2 regions of the Streptomyces sp. WAC00040 genome follow, and region 1 is predicted to be linked to the other one. Evidence: riboswitches for the same ligand, from Rfam matches in the RefSeq annotation. Region 1 holds a riboswitch; the other holds the start of a gene.
What was found. A riboswitch is a leader RNA that binds a small molecule or an ion and turns the genes downstream of it on or off. The one in region 1 is predicted to bind cobalamin.

Region 1 (7,733 bases):
GAGATCTCGGTGGGCGACCTGGTCGCGCTGATCGGCAAGGTCATGGACGTCCCGCTCGATGTACGTGAGGACCCCGAGCGCCTGCGGCCCGCCGGCTCCGAGGTGATGCGGCTCGTCGCGGACGCGACCCGGCTGACGGCGGCGACGGGCTGGCAGCCCCGCCACACGCTGGAGGAAGGCATCGCCCTGACCGTGAAGTGGTTCGGCGATCCGGCCAACCTGGCCCGCTACAAGACCGGCATCTACAACATCTGACCCGACCGGCTCCCACTCGCAGGAGGTACTCCCATGCACGTAGTGATCCTGGCCGGAGGAAAGGGCGTCCGGCTGCGTCCGTACACCACGGCGCTCCCCAAACCGCTCGTCCCCATCGGCGACCAGCACACCATCCTGGAGATCGTGCTGCGCCAACTGTCCACGGCCGGCTTCACCCACTGCACGATCGCCATCGGCCACCTGGGCGAGATCATCCGCGCCTACGTCGGCGACGGTTCGCAGTGGGGCATGAGCATCGACTACGCCACCGAGGAGAGCCCGCTGGGCACCATGGGCCCGCTGCTCACGCTCCGCGACCGTCTGCCGGAGAACTTCCTGGTCATGAACGGCGACGTGCTCACCGACCTCTGCTACGCCGAGGTGCTGCGCCGGCACGAGACGTCGGGCGCGCCCCTGACGATCGCCACCTACGCCCGCAAGGTGCACATCGACTTCGGTGTGCTGACCACGGATGCCAGCCGGGTCGTCGCCTTCACGGAGAAGCCCAGCATCGACTACCGGGTGTCCATGGGGGTCTACGGCGTCTCACGCGCCACCCTCGACGGCTACACACCCGGTCTGCCGCTGGGCTTCGACGAACTGGTGCTGGACCTGCTGGCCGCCGGACGGCCGCCGCACGCCTACGAGTTCGACGGCTACTGGCTGGACATCGGCCGCCCCGACGACTACGACCGTGCCAACGCGGAGTTCACAAGCCGCAAGTCGCTTCTGCTCAAGGGAGCCTGAGCACACATGCGCATCCTCGTTCTCGGCACGACCGGTTACCTGGGCGGCCACGTCGCCGAGCGACTGCGCGCCCTGCCGGGCACCCGGGTGCTCGTCGGCGGCCGCTCACCCGCCGCCGACGTCGCCGTCGACCTCGCGTCGGACAGCCCGCGGCAGCTTGCGCGGGCGCTGGCGTCGGCGGAGCCCGACGCCGTGGTCAACTGCGCGGGCGAGACGGGCGCCGACGCCGTCACCCTCGCCGAGGTGAACGCCCGCGGCCCCGCCGTGCTGTGCGCGGCGCTGCGTCACGCCGCTCCCGCGGCCCGCCTGGTGCATCTGGGGTCGGCCGCCGAGTACGGCCCCGGCACTCCCGGCCGGCGGGTGGCGGAGTCGGCGGCGACCCGCCCGGCCGGCCCGTACGGTGCGACGAAGCTGGCGGGCACGGTGGCTGTGGGCGCATCGGGCCTGGACGCGGTAGTGCTGAGGGTGGGGAACCCGGTAGGTCCGGGAGCGCCGCGGACCGGGCTGCCCGGCCGGGTCACCGCCCTGCTCGCGAACGCCGGGCGCGATCCGGACGCGACCTTGCGGCTCGGTGACCTGTCCGCCCACCGGGATTTCGTGGACGTACGCGACGTGGCCCGGGCGGCGGAGCTCGCGGCCACCACGCCTGGACCGCTGCCGCCGGTCCTCAACATAGGCGGCGGCGAGGCGGTCCCGGTGCGTGAGCTGGTGCGGACGCTGGCCGGCGTGGCCGGCTTCGGGGGGCGGATCGTCGAGGAGGGCGGCGCGGGCGGCTCCGCGCGGTCCCCGCGGGTGTCGTGGCAGTGCTCGGACATCACCGCCGCCGGCGACGCCCTCGGCTGGGGGCCGTCGTATTCCCTCGACGCATCGCTGGCGGCGCTGTGGGCGGCCGGTTCCCGCAGCGAGGAGAGGGCTTCGGCGCGGTGAGCCTGCTGATTCCCCTGTACGTCCATCCGGCCGAGGACCCGGCCGCGTGGCACCGGCTCATCACCCGGGCCGCCCGCACCTGGGCCGTCGTGCTCAACCCCGCCAGCGGGCCCGGTCACGTCCTGGATCCGGCGTTCGCCGCCGCGGCCGCCGCGCTGCGCACGGCGGGGGCCCGGCTGCTCGGCTACGTCGACACGGACTACGGCGCACGCGACCCGGCCCGTGTCGCGGCCGATGTCCGCAGGCACCAGGAGTGGTACGCCATCGACGGCTGCTTCCTGGACCAGGTGACCGCCGGGCCGCACGGGCTGCCGGCCTGCCGCCGGCTGGTGCGGTCCGTCCGCCGCCTCGGCGCGTCGACCGTCGTCCTCAACCCGGGCGTGCATCCCGCTCCCGGCTACGCGCGGCTCGCCGACCTGACCGTCACCTTCGAGGGTCACTGGTCCACCTACGTGTCGGCGTTCAACCGCCCCTCGTGGACCGCGCGACAGCCGCCCGAGCGGCTGTGCCACCTCGTCTACGGCGTGCCCGAACTGCTCGTGCCGCTCGCCGTGCGCACTGCCCGCGAGCGGGGGGCGGCCGTGTGCGGTCCCGTGACGGGAGAACCGCCCAACCCCTGGTCCCGGCTGACGCCCGCGCTGAGCGCGACGGACCGATGAGGCGGCTCCCGCCGGCCCTCGTCGCCGCTGTGGCCGTCATGGCCGCGCTGGCCGCCGTTGCCGCTCTGGCCGTATGCTCCGGCGGCCACGGCGGCGCGGCCGGCAGGCGCGCCGGCCCGGTGTGGCAGCCGCACCCGGGACTGGCCTGGCAGTGGCAGCTCGACGGCAGGGTCGACCCGTCGGTCGACGTGCCCGTCTACGACATCGACGGCTTCGAGAACACCGCCTCGGACGTCGCCGGTCTGCACCGGGACGGCCGCAAGGTGATCTGCTACGTCAACGTGGGAGCCTGGGAGGACTTCCGCCCCGACCGGCACGCCTTCCCGCGCGAGGTGCTGGGCAGGCCCAACGGATGGCACGGCGAGCGCTGGCTGGACATCCGCCAGGTGTCGGCGTTGCGGCCCGTCATGGAGCGCCGGTTCGACATGTGCCGGGACAAGGGTTTCGACGCGGTGGAACCGGATCTGGTCGAGGGCTACGGCAACGACACCGGTTTCCCGCTCACGGCGCACGACCAGCTCCGGTACAACCGCATGATCGCGGACATCGCGCACGAGCGGGGTCTGGCCGTGGGCCTCAAGAACGACCTGGCGCAGATTCCGCACCTGCTGGACGACTTCGACTTCGCGGTCAACGAGGAGTGCGCACAGTACGGCGAATGCGCGCTGCTCGAGCCTTTCATCGCGGCGGGCAAGGCGGTCTTCCACGTGGAGTACGCGGAGCGCACGGCCGATTTCTGCCCGGCGGCCCGCGGGCTGCGGCTGTCGTCGATGCTCAAGAAGCCGGAACTGGGCACCTGGCGTGAGCCCTGCTGACCAGGCGGATCCGGCGCACAGGACCAGACGCGGCCCGGTGCCGCCGCCGGCCCTGGCGCCCACGGTCTCGGTGGCCGCCGGCAGCCCGGCCGTGCCACCGCACGGCGGCGGAGCGGGCGGCACACGCGGATGTTTCCCGACGTGACCTTCGCAGCGGCAAGGTCGATACTGCCCCTGCAGGGCTCCCTCCGATACGCAGACGGCCGGCGCAGGCACCCACCCCTGCCGAGCTTCCCAGGAGATACCCATGAGGATGCTGATCAACGTTCCCGAGACCGTGGTCGCGGACGCCCTCCGCGGGATGGCTGCGGCCCACCCCGATCTGGCCGTGGACGTGGACAACCGGGTCATCGTGCGGCGTGACGCGCCCGTCGCGGGGAAGGTGGCGCTCGTCTCCGGCGGCGGCTCGGGGCACGAGCCGCTGCACGGCGGCTTCGTCGGGCACGGGATGCTCGACGGCGCCTGCCCCGGAGAGGTGTTCACCAGCCCGGTGCCGGACCAGATGGTGCGGGCCGCCGCCGCCGTCGACAGCGGCGAGGGCGTGCTGTTCATCGTGAAGAACTACACCGGTGACGTGCTGAACTTCGACATGGCGGCCGAGCTCGCGGAGGACGAGGGGGTGCGGCTCGGGAAGGTTCTCGTCAACGACGACGTCGCGGTGACCGACAGCCTGTACACCGCCGGGCGGCGCGGCACCGGGGCGACCCTGTTCGTGGAGAAGATCGCCGGGGCCGCCGCGGAGGAGCGGGCACCGCTGGAGCGGGTCGAGGCGATCGGCCGGCAGGTGAACGACTCCTCGCGCACCTTCGGCGTGGCGCTCAGCGCGTGCAGCACGCCGTCGAAGGGCGGCCCCACATTCGATCTTCCCCCTGGCGAGCTGGAGTTGGGCATCGGCATCCATGGCGAGCCGGGGCGGGAGCGGCGCCCGATGATGACCTCGCGGGAGATCGCCGACTTCGCCGTCGACGCCGTTCTGGAGGACCTGCGGCCCTCCGGCCCGGTGATCGCCCTGGTCAACGGGATGGGCGCGACGCCACTGCTGGAACTGTACGGGTTCAACGCCGAGGTCCAGCGCGTGCTGGCGGAGCGGGACGTGGCGGTGGCCCGCACCCTCGTCGGCAATTACGTGACCTCTCTCGACATGGCCGGCGCTTCGGTGACGCTCTGCCAGGTGGACGAGGAGCTGCTCAGGCTGTGGGACGCGCCGGTGCAGACTCCGGCGCTGCGATGGGGACGCTGAGAGCCTGGGGCCTCGAGATCACACCGTTCGAACCGACCGATTCCAGGGAGTGCTTGTGCTCGACGCCGAATTCTTCCGCCGTTGGCTGGCCGCGGTCGCCGTCTCGGTGGACCGGGAGGCGGACCGACTGACCGAGCTGGACTCGGCGATCGGCGACGCGGACCACGGCAGCAACCTCAAACGGGGGTTCACGGCCGTCGCAGCGGTGCTGGAGAAGGAGCCCCCGGCGACACCGGGCGCCGTGCTGATGCTCGCCGGACGGCAGCTGGTGTCGACGGTCGGCGGGGCGTCGGGCCCGCTGTACGGGACGCTGCTGCGGCGCACCGGCAAAGCGCTGGGTGACGACGCCCAGGTGACACCGGGGCAGCTCGCCGAAGCACTGCGGGCCGGCGTCGCCGCGGTGGCCCAGCTCGGCGGGGCGAAGGCCGGTGACAAGACGATGCTGGACGCTCTCGAGCCGGCGGTGGCGGCGCTCGGCGACAGCACGCAGTCGTTCGCGGCGGCCCGCGAGGCTGCGGAGCAAGGAGCTTCGGACACCGTGCCGTTGCAGGCGCGCAAGGGCAGGGCGAGCTATCTCGGTGAACGGAGCATCGGCCACCAGGACCCGGGCGCCACGTCGTCGGCGCTGCTGCTAGCGGCGCTCGCCGAGACGGCGGACCCGGCGGAGGGGGCGGCCGGATGAGCGACGGCAAGCAGGTCGGCATCGTGCTGGTCTCGCACAGCAGGGAGGTCGCCACCGCGGTCGCCGAAATGGCGAAAGGGCTCGCGGGCGGCGGCGGTACGGCCCCGGTGGCGGCCGCGGGCGGCACACCCGACGGGGGCCTCGGCACCAGCTCCGAACTGATCACGGCCGCGGCGGAGCAGGTCGACGGCGGCGCGGGCGTCGCCGTCCTCGTCGACCTGGGCAGCGCCGTCCTGACGGTCAAGGCGCTGCTGGCCGAGGGTGACGAACTTCCCGCCGGTACCCGCCTGGTGGACGCGCCGTTCGTGGAGGGCGCTGTCGCGGCGGTGGTGACGGCCTCCGCCGGTGCCGACCTGGACGCGGTGGAGGCCGCGGCGTCGGAGGCGTACGGCTACCGCAAGCAGTGACGGACGGGCGGCGCGGCGGCGGGTGTGGCGAACGGCTCACCCCGCCGCCGGCCGGTGCGCCCGTGCGCGGCTTGTGATGTCACTGGTCGGAGCATTACTGTCACGGGGCCTTGGTGTTCGGGAAACCGGTGCGGTACCGGTGCGGCCCTCGCCACTGTGATCGGGAAGTCCGGCTCCACCCCCTCACGGGGAGCCACTGGGTCACCGCGTGTACGCGCGGTGCCCGGGAAGGCGGAGTCCGGGCGGCATGACCCGTCAGCCAGGAGACCGGCCAAGGTGCGTTGTCCATCCACGAGGTGCTGGAGAGGGTCTCCCACATCATGCATATAGCCGAGGGGTATCTGCCCCCGCTGCACGCGGTCGCCTGGGGCGCCGCGTCCGCCCCGTTCGTCGTCCACGGCGTACGCGCCCTGAAACGCGAGGTCAAGTCCCATCCCGAGTCGACGCTGCTGCTCGGCGCGTCCGGAGCGTTCACGTTCGTCCTGTCGGCACTGAAGATCCCGTCGGTTACGGGCAGCTGCTCGCACCCGACCGGCACGGGCCTCGGGGCCATTCTGTTCCGACCGCCGATCATGGCGGTGCTCGGCACCATCACGCTGCTGTTCCAGGCCCTGTTGCTGGCCCATGGCGGACTCACAACGCTGGGCGCCAACGTCTTCTCCCTGGCGGTCGTCGGGCCGTGGGCGGGGTACGGGGTGTACCGGCTGCTGCGCCGCTTCGACGTGCCGCTGATGGTGAGCGTGTTCTTCGGCGCGTTCGTCGCCGACCTGTCCACGTACTGCGTCACCAGTGTGCAGTTGGCGCTCGCCTTCCCCGACCCGGGCAGTGGCATCCCCGGCGCGCTGGCCAAGTTCGGCGGCATCTTCGCCGTCACGCAGCTTCCACTGGCGGTGAGCGAGGGACTGCTCACCGTACTGGTGATGCGGCTGCTCAGCCGGTCCAGCAAGGGTGAACTGACCAGGCTCGGTGTGCTGGTCACGGGTGCGAAGAAGGAGGCGTCGGCCCGATGAGCCGTAACGCGAGGATCAACACCCTGCTGCTGCTGGCCGTCGCGGCGCTGGCCGTGCTGCCGCTCGTCCTGGGGCTCGGGGACCACAAGGAGGAGCCGTTCACCGGCGCCGACGGCGAGGCGGAGGCGGCTATCACGGAACTCGAGCCGGACTACGAGCCGTGGTTCACCCCCCTGTACGAACCGCCGTCCGGCGAGATCGAGTCGGCGCTGTTCTCCCTCCAGGCGGCCCTCGGCGCGGGCGTCCTGGCGTACTACTTCGGGCTGCGCAAGGGCCGCCGGCAGGGCGAGGAGCGGGCGGCGGCCGAGCGGGCCGCGAGCAGGACGCCGGACGGCGCGGCACCCGCCCCGTCGGTCCCCGGCTCGCGGAGCGAGGGCCCGGACCCCGCGACGACGGCGCCCTAGCGGATGTTGCCGATCGACGCGGCGGCGCACAGCAGTCGCTGGCGCCGCCGCCACCCCTGCGAAAAGGCCGTCCTCGGCCTCGGTCTGACCGTCACGGCCGTCTGTCTGCCGCCCTGGCCGGGTGCCGTCCTCGTCGCCGCCGCGACGGTTGTGATCCTGCTCGGACCGGCCGGTGTGGCACCGCGCCAACTGTGGCGGGCGTTCCGCATCCCGCTCGGGTTCTGTGTCACCGGAGCCGTACCGCTGTTGTTCGCGGTGGGCGGTCCGGACGGCATGGTGGCCTTCGCGCCCGGCGGGCCCGGGGACGCGGCGCGGTTGCTGCTGCGCACCTCCGCCGCGTCGCTGGGTGTGCTGCTGTTCGCGTTCACGACACCCGTGTCGGACGTGCTCCCGCGGCTGGTGCGCGCCGGCGTGCCACCGGCCGTGGTGGACGTGGCGCTCGTGATGTACCGGATCAGCTTCCTGCTGCTGGACGCCGTGTCCAACATCCGCCAGGCGCAGGCCGCCCGTCTCGGCCATACGAGCAGGGCGGCCGCCTGGCGGTCGCTGGCCGGCCTCGGCGCGACCGCTTTCGTGCGCGCCTTCGA
Region 2 (7,733 bases), on a different contig from region 1:
TCGTACTTCTTCGGGTCGATCTCCGCGAGGGCGCCGTTGAGGATGTACTGCATCGTCTCGGTGTTGCCGAGCTCGACGACGTCGGGGAACTTGTCGCCACCGAGGGCCGTGTCGAGCTTCTTGGCCTTGTCCGCCCACTGCTGGTACTGGACGTCGACCTTCACACCGGGGTACTTCTTGTTGAACTGCGCGTTGACGTCCTTGACCAGCTCGGGCCAGGTCGACTGGGCGTCGACCATCAGCCAGACGGTCAACGTCTCCTTGCGGTCCTTCGGGCTCTTCGCCGATTCACTGCCGCCGTCGGAACCACAGGCCGCGACCGAGGCCATCATGGCCACCGCACCCACCGCTGCTACGAGCTTGCGCTTCACGCCACCCTCCTCAAAGGGATGCAAGAGTTACCCCCCACCACCCGGGAGTCGCGCAGCACTTGACGGGACGCGCGCCAGATTCTGCCGTGGGGCTGGGACCTGATCCTTAATGGTTTAGACCAGTACCGGGAGCTTGGCCTAGACCTTTAGGGGTGTCAAGGGTGTATAAGAAGGGCTGTCGTGTCCGTTATCGGACCGACACCTGAGGGAGGGCGACGACCCGTTACCGGTCCGTGCCACCATGTGAGCCGCAGCAGACGGAGGAGCCGGTGACGGCAGGAGCACAGCAGTCGGGAAGGCGGGCCATGACCATGGACGGGGGCGGCACCGAAGCCGAGGGCGGGGCACAGACCCGCACCGCGCGCGTGCCCAAGTACTACCGGCTCAAGCGCCACTTGCTCGACATGACGGAGACCCTGCCGCCGGGCACCCCCGTGCCCCCGGAAAGGACGCTGGCCGCGGAGTTCGACACCTCCCGCACCACCGTCCGCCAGGCGCTCCAGGAACTGGTCGTCGAAGGCCGGCTCGAACGCATTCAGGGCAAGGGCACGTTCGTCGCCAAGCCCAAGGTCTCCCAGGCGCTCCAGCTCACCTCGTACACCGAGGACATGCGCGCACAGGGACTGGAGCCCACGTCTCAGTTGCTGGACATCGGATACGTCACAGCCGACGACACCCTGGCCGGACTGCTGGACATCGCGGCCGGCGGCCGGGTGCTGCGTATCGAGCGGCTGCGTCTGGCGAGCGGCGAGCCCATGGCCATCGAGACCACGCACCTGTCCGCCAAGCGCTTCCCGGCGCTTCGCCGCAGCCTGGTCAAGTACACCTCGCTCTACACCGCTCTGGCCGAGGTCTACGACGTCCATCTCGCGGAGGCCGAGGAGACCATCGAGACCTCGCTGGCCACCCCGCGCGAAGCCGGCCTGCTCGGCACGGACGTCGGCCTGCCGATGCTGATGCTCTCCCGCCACTCGCTGGACGCTCAGGGAGAGCCGGTGGAGTGGGTCCGCTCCGTGTACCGCGGCGACCGCTACAAGTTCGTCGCGAGGCTCCAGCGCCCCAACGACTGACTTCGCTCCCCCTTTCGGCCGCATGGCACCGCAACTTGTTGCGGTGCCATGTCATGTTTTGCCCCCGCCGGCCGTAAGTCGTTGCCGTACCGATATGCGGACCGGGGGTGACTCCGCGCGAACGGCTCGCCTAGATTTCCTGCCCATTACACAGGTGACGCAAGGGGACGGAGCCGCATGTCAGCAGTGCCCGAGGTACCAGAGGCGCCTGAAGCGCCCGAAGCGAAAGCACCGGTCGTCACGCCGGTGCGCGTGATCATCGCCCTCTGCCTCGTCGCCCCGTTCGTGGCGATGCTCTGGGTCGGTTCGTACGCGAAGCTCGAACCCACGGTCATAGGCATGCCGTTCTTCTACTGGTACCAGATGCTCTGGGTCCTGATCTCGACGGCCCTGACGATGATCGCCTACAAGCTGTGGCAGCGTGACCAGCGCGCCCGCAAGGGGGGTGCGTCCCGATGAAGGACGGCGTGAACGGCGTCGCACTCGCCGTCTTCATCTTCTTCTTCCTGGCCGTGACGGTCATGGGCTTCCTGGCCTCGCGCTGGCGCAAGGCCGAGAACGAGCACAGCCTCGATGAATGGGGCCTCGGCGGACGGTCGTTCGGCACCTGGGTGACCTGGTTCCTGCTCGGAGGCGACCTCTACACCGCGTACACCTTCGTCGCCGTCCCGGCGGCGATCTACGCGGCGGGGGCGGCGGGCTTCTTCGCCGTGCCGTACACGATCCTCGTCTACCCGCTGATCTTCACCTTCCTGCCACGGCTGTGGTCGGTGTCGCACAAGCACGGATACGTCACCACCTCGGACTTCGTCCGCGGACGCTTCGGCTCCAGGGGCCTGTCGCTGGCGGTCGCCGTCACCGGCATCCTCGCCACCATGCCGTACATCGCGCTCCAACTGGTCGGCATCCAGGCCGTGCTGGACGTCATGGGCGTGGGCGGCGGTGAAACCACGCACTGGTTCGTCAAGGACCTGCCGCTCCTGATCGCCTTCGGTGTCCTCGCGGCCTACACGTACTCCTCCGGACTGCGTGCCCCGGCACTGATCGCCTTCGTCAAGGACACCCTGATCTACATCGTCATCGCGGTGGCGATCATCTACATCCCGATCAAGCTCGGCGGCTTCGACGAGATCTTCGCCAGCGCCGGCGAGAAGTTCGCCCAGATCAACCCGGCCACCGACAAGCCCAACGGCGCTCTGGTGCCCGGCGAGCTGGGCCAGTGGGGCTACGCCACGCTGGCGCTCGGTTCGGCGCTCGCGCTCTTCATGTATCCGCACTCGATCACGGCCACGCTCTCCTCGCGCAGCCGTGAGGTGATCCGCCGCAACACCACCATCCTGCCGCTGTACTCGCTGATGCTGGGCCTGCTGGCGCTGCTCGGCTTCATGGCGATCGCGGCCGGGGTGAACGTCAAGAACGGCCAGCTGGCGATCCCTCAGCTGTTCGAGAACATGTTCCCCGACTGGTTCGCGGGCGTCGCCTTCGCCGCCATCGGCATCGGCGCACTCGTCCCGGCGGCCATCATGTCGATCGCCGCGGCGAACCTGTTCACCCGCAACATCTACAAGGACTTCCTCAAGCCCGACGCGACGCCGGCGCAGGAGACCAAGGTCTCCAAGCTGGTCTCGCTGCTGGTGAAGGTCGGCGCGCTCGCCTTCGTCCTCACCATGGACAAGACGGTCGCAATCAACTTCCAGCTGCTGGGCGGCATCTGGATCCTCCAGACCTTCCCGGCGCTGGTGGGCGGTCTGTTCACCCGCTGGTTCCACCGGTGGGCGCTCATCGGCGGTTGGGCGGTCGGCATGATCTACGGCACCGCCGCCGCGTACGGCGTGGCCAGCCCGACCCAGAAGCACTTCGGCGGCTCGTCCGCGGAGATCCCGGGCATCGGCGAGATCGGCTACATCGGTCTCACCGCGTTCGTGCTGAACGTCGTCGTCACCGTCGTTCTCACCTTCGTCCTGCGGGCGGCCAAGGCCCCCGACGGCATCGACGAGACCAGCCCGTCCGACTACACGGCGGACGCGGGCGACCCGGGCGTGAAGGTGGAGCTGCCGCCGGCCACGGCGGGCGCTCCCGGCGGTCACTGACCGGTCGCGCGCACAAGGGCCGTCGCGCCTCCCGTCCGGGCACTTCCCCGGCCGGGAAATGCGGCGGCCCTTCGTCGTGCCCTGATACACACTGCCGGGCATGGACATCACGATCAGAAGAGTCGAACCCGAGGAGCACACGGCCCTCGGCGAGTTGACCGCCCGCGCCTACCTCGACGGCGGGCTGCTGGCCCTCGGCGAACAGGACCCGTACCTCGAGGTGCTCCGCGACGTCGCGGGCCGCGACGCGCAGGCGGAGGTGTACGTCGCCGTCGACGACCAGGGCACGCTGCTCGGCCAGGTGGCGTTCGTCCCGGCCGGCGGACCGTTCGCCGACATCGCGGGACCCGGCGAGGCCGAGTTCCGGATGCTCGCCGTGGGCGCCGAGGCACGCGGCCGCGGTGCGGGCGAGGCGCTGGTGCGCACTTGCGTGGAACGGGCGAGAGCCACCCCGGGGTGCGTACGGCTGGTGCTCTCCACACAGCCCACGATGTACGCGGCGCACCGCATCTACGGCCGGATGGGCTTCGTGCGCACCCCGGAGCGGGACTGGGAACCCGTCCCGGGCCTCGTTTCGCTGCTGACGTACGCACTGGAGCTCTCCGGACCTGCCGTCACGATATGACCTCCCGACACAACATGTAGGGGCAGGCGCAGCACCCCGCCCCCACATGTATGCTCATCTCGCTGTCGCCACAGGGGAATCCGGTGCGAGTCCGGAACTGTCCCGCAACGGTGTGATCCGGTGCGCTCTGCCGTACCCGTTCAAGTCCGAGGACCTGTCGACGGCGCATCCGGTTCGACCGATCCGGATGCCCAGACGTCCGGGCCTCGCGGTTGGGCCGGTGGACGCCGTGCGCCGTGCTGCCCCGTCACACGTGCCACGGCCCGCCCCCTCCGCCGGCCCAGAGCCGAGCGAGGGAGAGCATCACATGACCATCGCGCCAGCCGATCCGGTCTCAGCGACGGAGAACGACGGCCCCGGGACCGCGCTGCTGCGGACCTTGACGGACCTGACGGCGGACCTGCCCGACACCGACCCGGGCAAGGTCGCCGCGGCCGCGCTGCGCGGCCGCAACGCCGGGTCCGACGCTGCGGAGCTGCACTCCCTCGCCGCCGAAGCGGCCGCCGGCCTCATCTCGGACGACCCCGCCTACTCCCGGCTCGCCGCGCGTCTGCTGACCCGCACCATCGCCGAAGAGGCGGCCGGGCAGGGCGCTTCCTCGTTCACCGCCTCGGTCGCCACCGGTCACCGCGAGGGGCTGATCGCCGACCGCACGGCCGCCTTCGTGGCACTGCACGCCGCGCGGCTCGACGCGCTGATCGACCTCGAGGCGGACGACCGCTTCGGCTACTTCGGCCTGCGCACCCTCTACAGCCGCTACCTGCTGCGTCACCCGATCACCCGCCAGGTCGTCGAGACGCCCCAGCACTTCATGCTCCGCGTCGCCTGCGGGCTCGCCGAGGACGACTCGCCGCGCGCCCTTGAGGAGGTCGCGGCGCTGTACCGGCTGATGAGCCGGCTGGACTACCTCCCCTCCTCCCCCACCCTCTTCAACTCCGGCACCCGCCACCCCCAGATGTCGTCCTGCTACCTGCTGGACTCGCCGCTCGACGAGCTCGACTCGATCTACGACCGCTACCACCAGGTCGCGCGCCTCTCCAAGCACGCGGGCGGCATCGGGCTCTCCTACTCCCGTGTCCGCGCCCGCGGTTCACTGATCCGCGGCACCAACGGGCACTCCAACGGCATCGTCCCGTTCCTGAAGACCCTTGACGCCTCGGTCGCCGCGGTGAACCAGGGCGGCCGCCGCAAGGGCGCAGCCGCCGTCTACCTGGAGACCTGGCACGCGGACATCGAGGAGTTCCTCGAGCTGCGCGACAACACCGGTGAGGACGCCCGCCGTACGCACAACCTGAACCTGGCCCACTGGATCCCGGACGAGTTCATGCGCCGCGTCGAGGCGGACGCCGAGTGGTCGCTGTTCTCCCCGGTCGACGTCCCGGAGCTGGTCGACCTGTGGGGCGAGGCCTTCGACACGGCCTACCGCCGGGCGGAAGCCGCGGGACTGGCCCGCCGGTCCGTCCCCGCGCGCGACCTCTACGGCCGGATGATGCGCACCCTCGCCCAGACCGGCAACGGCTGGATGACCTTCAAGGACGCGTCCAACCGCACCGCCAACCAGACCGCGGAGCCGGGACGGGTCGTGCACTCCTCCAACCTGTGCACGGAGATCCTCGAGGTCACGGACGACGGCGAGACGGCCGTGTGCAATCTCGGCTCGGTGAACCTCGGCGCGTTCGTCAGCGGCGACGACATCGACTGGGAGCGGCTGGACGCCACCGTCCGCACCGCCGTCACCTTCCTGGACCGCGTCGTCGACATCAACTTCTATCCGACGGAGCAGGCAGGGCGGTCCAACGCCAGGTGGCGCCCGGTGGGCCTGGGCGCGATGGGCCTGCAGGACGTCTTCTTCAAGCTGCGGCTGCCCTTCGACTCGGCGGAGGCCCGGGCCCTTTCGACGAGGATCGCCGAGCGGATCATGCTGGCGGCCTACGAGGCCTCGTGCGACCTCGCGGAGCGCAACGGGCCCCTGCCGGCCTGGGCCGAGACGCGCGCGGCACGCGGCGTGCTGCATCCCGACCACTACGACACGACGCTGACCTGGCCGGAGCGCTGGGAGGCGCTGCGTGCCCGGATCGCCGACGTCGGCATGCGCAACTCGCTGCTGCTCGCCATCGCGCCGACCGCGACCATCGCCTCGATCGCCGGTGTCTACGAGTGCATCGAGCCGCAGGTCTCCAACCTGTTCAAGCGCGAGACACTCAGCGGCGAGTTCCTCCAGGTCAACTCCTATCTGGTGGAGGACCTCAAGCGGCTCGGCGTCTGGGACGCGCAGACGCGGGAGGCGCTGCGCGAGGCGAGCGGCTCGGTGCAGGGCTTCACCTGGGTGCCCGAGGAGATCCGCGCGCTGTACCGCACCGCCTGGGAGATCCCGCAGCGCGGTCTGATCGACATGGCGGCCGCCCGTACGCCGTTCCTGGACCAGAGCCAGTCGCTGAACCTGTTCCTCGAGACGCCGACGATCGGCAAGCTCAGCTCGATGTACGCGTACGCGTGGAAGCAGGGCCTCAAGACCACGTACTACCTGCGCTCGCGCCCCGCGACCCGGATCGCGCGCGCCGCGTCGGCGGCCGTCCCGGTCCCCGCACAGGTGACGCCCGAGGATGCCGTCGCCTGTTCCCTGGAAAACCCCGAGTCCTGCGAGGCCTGCCAGTAATGAGCTCCACCACCAAGAACCTTCTCGACCCCGGCTTCGAGCTCACTCTGCGGCCCATGCGCTACCCGGACTTCTACGAGCGCTACCGGGACGCGATCAAGAACACCTGGACGGTGGAGGAGGTCGACCTGCACTCGGACGTGGCCGACCTGGCCAAGCTCTCCCCGGGTGAGCAGCACATGATCGGCCGGCTGGTCGCGTTCTTCGCGACGGGCGACTCGATCGTGGCGAACAACCTGGTGCTGACCCTCTACAAGCACATCAACTCCCCCGAGGCGCGGCTGTATCTGTCGCGGCAGCTGTTCGAGGAGGCCGTGCACGTCCAGTTCTATCTGACGCTGCTCGACACCTACCTTCCCGACCCCGAGGACCGGGCGGCCGCCTTCTCTGCGGTCGAGAACATCCCCTCCATCAGGGAGAAGGCCGCGTTCTGCTTCAAGTGGATGGACTCGGTCGAGAGCATCGACCGTCTCGAGTCACGGGCGGACCGCCGCCGCTTCCTGCTCAACCTGATCTGCTTCGCGGCGTGCATCGAGGGCCTGTTCTTCTACGGCGCCTTCGCGTACGTCTACTGGTTCCGCTCCCGTGGTCTGCTGCACGGTCTGGCCACCGGCACCAACTGGGTGTTCAGGGACGAGACGATGCACATGAACTTCGCCTTCGAGGTCGTGGACACGGTCCGTAAGGAGGAGCCGGAGCTCTTCGACGACGAACTGCGGCAGCAGGTCACCGACATGCTGAAGGAAGCGGTCGAGGCGGAGCTCCAGTTCGGCCGTGACCTGTGCGGCGACGGACTGCCGGGCATGAACACCGAGTCGATGCGCGAGTACCTCCAGTGCGTCGCCGACCAGCGGCTCACCCGCCTCGGTTTCGCTCCGGTGTACGGCTCGCAGAACCCGTTCTCCTTCATGGAGTTGCAGG

Region 2: it holds a riboswitch for cobalamin, as region 1 does, so the genes downstream of both, MDN94_RS14245 (ribonucleoside-diphosphate reductase subunit alpha) here and MDN94_RS34565 (energy-coupling factor ABC transporter permease) in region 1, are expected to answer to the same signal.

What each region holds. Positions count from the first base shown of each region.
Region 1 is NZ_JAKQZE010000004.1:863,045-870,777, forward strand. Features, by position in the region: gene MDN94_RS34525 (GDP-mannose 4,6-dehydratase) at 1-255, shown strand, start outside; gene MDN94_RS34530 (nucleotidyltransferase family protein) at 289-1,002, shown strand; gene MDN94_RS34535 (NAD-dependent epimerase/dehydratase family protein) at 1,009-1,929, shown strand; gene MDN94_RS34540 (spherulation-specific family 4 protein) at 1,926-2,588, shown strand; gene MDN94_RS34545 (endo alpha-1,4 polygalactosaminidase) at 2,585-3,403, shown strand; gene dhaK (dihydroxyacetone kinase subunit DhaK) at 3,651-4,643, shown strand; gene dhaL (dihydroxyacetone kinase subunit DhaL) at 4,699-5,325, shown strand; gene MDN94_RS34560 (PTS-dependent dihydroxyacetone kinase phosphotransferase subunit DhaM) at 5,322-5,732, shown strand; cobalamin riboswitch at 5,827-6,022, shown strand; gene MDN94_RS34565 (energy-coupling factor ABC transporter permease) at 6,053-6,742, shown strand; gene MDN94_RS34570 (energy-coupling factor ABC transporter substrate-binding protein) at 6,739-7,146, shown strand; gene cbiQ (cobalt ECF transporter T component CbiQ) at 7,150-7,733, shown strand, end outside.
Region 2 is NZ_JAKQZE010000001.1:3,033,290-3,041,022, reverse strand. Features, by position in the region: gene MDN94_RS14270 (sugar ABC transporter substrate-binding protein) at 1-371, opposite strand, end outside; gene MDN94_RS14265 (GntR family transcriptional regulator) at 677-1,441, shown strand; gene MDN94_RS14260 (DUF3311 domain-containing protein) at 1,619-1,900, shown strand; gene mctP (monocarboxylate uptake permease MctP) at 1,897-3,531, shown strand; gene MDN94_RS14250 (GNAT family N-acetyltransferase) at 3,632-4,156, shown strand; cobalamin riboswitch at 4,206-4,332, shown strand; gene MDN94_RS14245 (ribonucleoside-diphosphate reductase subunit alpha) at 4,464-6,812, shown strand; gene MDN94_RS14240 (ribonucleotide-diphosphate reductase subunit beta) at 6,812-7,733, shown strand, end outside.